DNA from 2 places in the Sporosarcina sp. Y352 genome. Region 2 is predicted to be linked to the other one. Evidence: riboswitches for the same ligand, from Rfam matches in the RefSeq annotation. Region 2 holds a riboswitch; the other holds the start of a gene.

Region 1 (2,398 bases), on a different contig from region 2:
TTTCAAACCTGATGCCAGAGCGAAGTTCCCATTGACGAATGCGAAGTCAGCATCACCGAGTGACCTAGGTGTTTGCGCCGCATCCAGTGGTTGGATTTTCAAGTTGTATTTATTGGTTTCCACGTCTTTTTCGGAAGCTGTTATCGGATTAACATCCTCAGAGATTGTGATCCAGCCGTAGTCTTCCATCATGTTCAAAGATCTTGCCAGGTTTGTCGGGTCGTTTGGCAACGTCACCGTCATGCCTTCTTTCACATCCTCAAGAGCTGTATGTTGGTCCGAATAAAGTGCAATTGGAGCAGTCGGAACGCCATATGCAGGTACGAGGTCCATGTCATGGGATTCATTGAAATTCACTAAATAGTTTCGATTTTGGAATAAGTTCGCATCGATATTTCCTTCATTTAGCGCATTGTTCGGCTGGATATAATCATTGAACTCGACAATCTCAACCTCGAAGCCGTCTTTTTCAAGTATAGGAATAATCCCTTCCTTCAATTGATCACTATAAGGACCCGCTGTTGCGCCGATCTTAATCTTCTTTTCATCATCCGCAGATGCAGACCCGCACCCCGCCAATACCAGTACACTAATTGCAATAAGCAATAAATTTCTAAACACTTTTTTCATCTTCTATTCCCCCTAAATTTCTAATTTATATACAAAAAAGGCCTCCAGCAATTCGCAATATTGTCTTTGAACAATATCGTGAAAGTCAAGAGGCCTCCGGTTGTCCGGTCAGCTTCACTTCTTATTTTCAGTTTTCAGTACTGGGAACCGTTTTTTCTCAGTTCGATCGATTTGAACGATTTGTCCTTCATGGATGGTAATGTGTACCTCTCCAAAATCCAAACCTTTCAGCGCCTGCGTAATCGCATCGATTTTAACTACATCATTCACTTTCAAAACCATTGCGCATCCTCCTTTTTTTCTGAGTGACGGTCACAACGTCTAGTCTGATGATCGACTACAAAAAAGCGGCCTCTTGTGAACTAAGAGGTCGCCGCAACACGTAGTTTGTAGGCAAAACCTCTCATCTGTCAGATGACGAACGACATCTGCTGGAATTGGCACCGTTTGAATGAATTCAATGGTTGCTGAGGCGTCAAAGGGCCAGTCCCTCTGCCTCTCTTTATAAGAGTTTTGTTTATGTAATTGATATTCATAATAATCCATCTATTCCGATGTGTCAACTATACTTTAAAACTATTTACTTTTTAAGTGACGCCTCTACCAATTTTTCATTCCAATTCTCGCGAATGAAGGGCGCTCTTCCCGACTCTTCTTTGAAGACTTTATATTTTTCTGGGTTCTTTTGATAATAGTCTTGATGATAGTCCTCGGCAGGATAAAAGATTGTGGCTTCAACGATTTCAGTAACAATTGGTTTTTCAAAGCGACCACTTTGGATTAACGCCTCTTTTGAGCGTTCCGCAACCTGTCGCTGTTCCTCATGATGGTAAATGATTGCCGTGCGGTAAGAAGTTCCACGACTGCCAAACTGACCATCTGCATCCGTCGGGTCAATTTGCTGCCAATAGATGTCTACTAGTTTTTCATAAGAAAAGACTGTCGGATCATATGTGATTTGCACCGCTTCCGTATGTCCCGTAACCCCCGCACGCACTTCCTCGTACGTCGGATTTTCAGTGACGCCTCCAATATAACCGGAAACTACTTTTTCAATACCGGGTTGCGTATCAAACGGCTGCACCATACACCAAAAACACCCACCCGCAAATGTTGCCAATTCAACTTTTTTCTGAGTCATCATAATCCCCCTCTTCGTTATAATAAACGCCCCTGCCATATAAAAACGACCCCTTCCTAAAAGAAGAGGTCGCCGCATGACAAATATCGCGTGCAAAACCTCTCATCTGTCAGATTCATAATAAATCTGTTGAAATTGGCACCGTTTGAACACTGTTCAATGGTTGCCGAGGCTTCACAGGGTCAATCCCTCCGCCTCTCTTTATAAGAGTTTTAGCTATGTAATTGATATTCATACTAGTCTATCCATTTAGATAAGTCAATGTCTGAAAATATAATTTTGTGATTTTTTACTATATTGAGTAAGATATACGATGTTTGAATGTTTAATATGGTTATGAGAAAAGAACTAGAAGTCTTCAGTTTTGGCAAAGCTTTTAATTAGGTGAGGAAGTGAGTGAAATAGGCACTCTTGGTACTTTCGGATTACAGAAAATTAGCCGATTTAAATTTGGTTGGGTTTCTTCGTTACTTCTTAACGGTTTTTCTGGATAGCTTTTTGTGTGACTTAGTGACTGTCAGTAAGTCGATTTAGTGGGTGGGAATTCGATGGGGATTGCTAGTGATGAATTATTGTTTTAATAATAATAATTTTATTCGTTAGGTGCTTGTTTAAAACGTTTTTTGG
Region 2 (2,398 bases):
AAGGGCAAATCATCGAAACCTGTGAAAGTAACTTATTAAAATCATCGACGAATGAGTTAGTGAGGCAGTTTGTTGAAGGAGGGGTATCCTCCGTATGACTTATTTAACATTAGCCATCACCCTTATATTCGTTATCATTCCCCTTGTATTATCAAAGACGCTCCGTTTAGGATTAGAAAAGGACACGATCATTGCAACAATCCGGTCGATTATACAGCTTCTCGCAGTCGGATACATTCTTAAATTTGTCTTCGACTCAGAAAATATTTTGTATATCGTGTTAATGGTTACTTTGATGATTGTAGCTGCGACACAAAATGCCAGAAAAAAAGGGACAGCCATCAAGGGAATTACATGGAAAATTGCAGTCACCTTGATTTTCGTTGAAGTGCTGACCCAAAGTATTTTACTAGGCTTCCAGATTGTACCCGCAACTGCGCAATATATCATTTCAATCAGCGGCATGATTATCGGTAATTCGATGGTATTGTCAATCCTTTTCCTTAACCGATTTACGGCAGAGGTTGAAACGCATCGCGACGAAACGGAACTTATCCTGTCACTTGGGGGAACGCCAAAACAAGCCATTCATAGACAACTGATCAATTCAATCAAAGCCAGTATGATTCCGACAATCGAGAGTCAGAAAACGATGGGATTGGTTCAACTGCCTGGTATGATGAGTGGTCAAATCATTGCGGGAGCCGACCCAATTCAAGCTGTTCAGTTTCAATTGCTGATCATTTTCCTCTTATTAACGACCGCATCAGTAACCAGTGTCTTACTCGGATTTCTATCTTATCCTAGTTTGTTCAATCAACGAATGCAGCTGCTTCGGGAAAAACATTAGGAATCTGGTTCTTGTTTTATTATTCAAGCCATGGTAGAGTTATCTAAATTGTATATTCAAACAACTTCATATTTTATTCTTATCACGAGAGACAGAGGGATTGGCCCTAAGACGTCTCAGCAACCAACCTGTATAGGTACGGTGCTAATTCCAATAGGTATCTATTTACCTAGAAGATAAGGAGATTGACTTCGACATTTCGAGGACCCTCTCCTTATAGAGGGTCCTCTTTTTGATTTTAAAAGAAGAGAGTGAATCCAATGACAAGACGAAGTTTGGAAACAATACTAGTACAACTAGGTAATAACAGTGATCCGAAAACTGGTTCAGTGAACCCACCAATCTATTTATCGACTGCCTATAAACACGAAGGCTTAGGCCAGTCAACTGGCTATGACTACACGCGGACGAAAAATCCGACCCGTTCCATTTTGGAAGAAGGCATTGCAGATTTAGAGAGCGGTGACGCTGGTTTTGCATGTAGTTCAGGGATGGCTGCGATTCAGCTTGTTTTATCACTTTTCCGTCCCGGGGATGAATTGATTGTTCCAGAAGATATTTACGGGGGTACCTATCGTCTACTAAAGCAGTATTCCGATGTCTATTCAATCGGAACAACATATACGGATTTTACTGATGTCCATGAAACTGAGAAATTGATAACTGCGAAGACAAAAGCTCTATTTATCGAAACACCAACAAATCCACTTATGCAGGAGTTTGATATACGTCAATACGCGAAACTCGCGCGAAAGCATAATTTATTACTGATTGTCGACAACACATTTTTAACGCCTTATTTCCAAAGACCGATTGAGCTAGGCGCAGACATTGTTATACACAGTGCAACGAAATACATCGGAGGACATAACGATGTCCTTTCCGGCCTTGTAGTCTCAAAAGGAGCGGAGCTCTGTGAAGTATTGGCAACCAGTCATAATGCTATCGGCGCAGTTCTGTCACCTTCTGATTCATGGTTAATCATTAGAGGACTAAAAACACTGCACTTACGAATGAAGCAACATGATGCAAATGCAAAGATAATCGTAAATTACTTGAAGAGCGAACCACATGTTGCGGACGTTCTCTATCCCGGGAAAGGCGGTATGCTATCTTTCCGCTTACAAAATAGTGAATGGGTTGGACCTTTCTTAGCAAATTTAAAACTAATTACATTTGCCGAAAGTCTCGGAGGCGTAGAGAGTTTTATTACTTACCCAGCAACACAGACACATGCGGACATACCACGTGAAGAACGGATACGACGGGGCGTTGACGATAGTCTTTTACGTTTCTCAGTTGGAGTGGAAGAGGTAGAAGATTTGGTTGCCGATTTAAAGCAAGTGTTTTCAACATTAAAAAGCGAGGTGCTTCAACAATGAGTCTCAATAATGAACGATTACAAACGACACTTATACACGCATCGACTCGTGGTGATTCCGAACAGAAAACGGGTGCAGTGAATGTACCTATTTACTTATCTTCAACATTTCATCAAGAAAGCTTTGACGAATTTGGTCCCTATGATTACAGCCGTTCTGGTAATCC

Evidence for each region. A riboswitch is a leader RNA that binds a small molecule or an ion and turns the genes downstream of it on or off. The one in region 2 is predicted to bind S-adenosylmethionine.
Region 1: it holds a riboswitch for S-adenosylmethionine, as region 2 does, so the genes downstream of both, AC1TO6_RS15080 (YezD family protein) here and AC1TO6_RS18750 (methionine biosynthesis PLP-dependent protein) in region 2, are expected to answer to the same signal.

The regions. Positions count from the first base shown of each region.
Region 1 covers NZ_JBXCJE010000009.1:96,032-98,429, reverse strand. The annotation lists gene AC1TO6_RS15085 (MetQ/NlpA family ABC transporter substrate-binding protein) at 1-630, opposite strand, end outside; gene AC1TO6_RS15080 (YezD family protein) at 745-912, opposite strand; SAM riboswitch class I at 1,031-1,141, opposite strand; gene msrA (peptide-methionine (S)-S-oxide reductase MsrA) at 1,211-1,771, opposite strand; SAM riboswitch class I at 1,871-1,981, opposite strand.
Region 2 covers NZ_JBXCJE010000016.1:27,804-30,201, forward strand. The annotation lists gene AC1TO6_RS18740 (ABC transporter ATP-binding protein) at 1-98, shown strand, start outside; gene AC1TO6_RS18745 (ABC transporter permease) at 95-850, shown strand; SAM riboswitch class I at 927-1,033, shown strand; gene AC1TO6_RS18750 (methionine biosynthesis PLP-dependent protein) at 1,111-2,232, shown strand; gene metC (cystathionine beta-lyase) at 2,229-2,398, shown strand, end outside.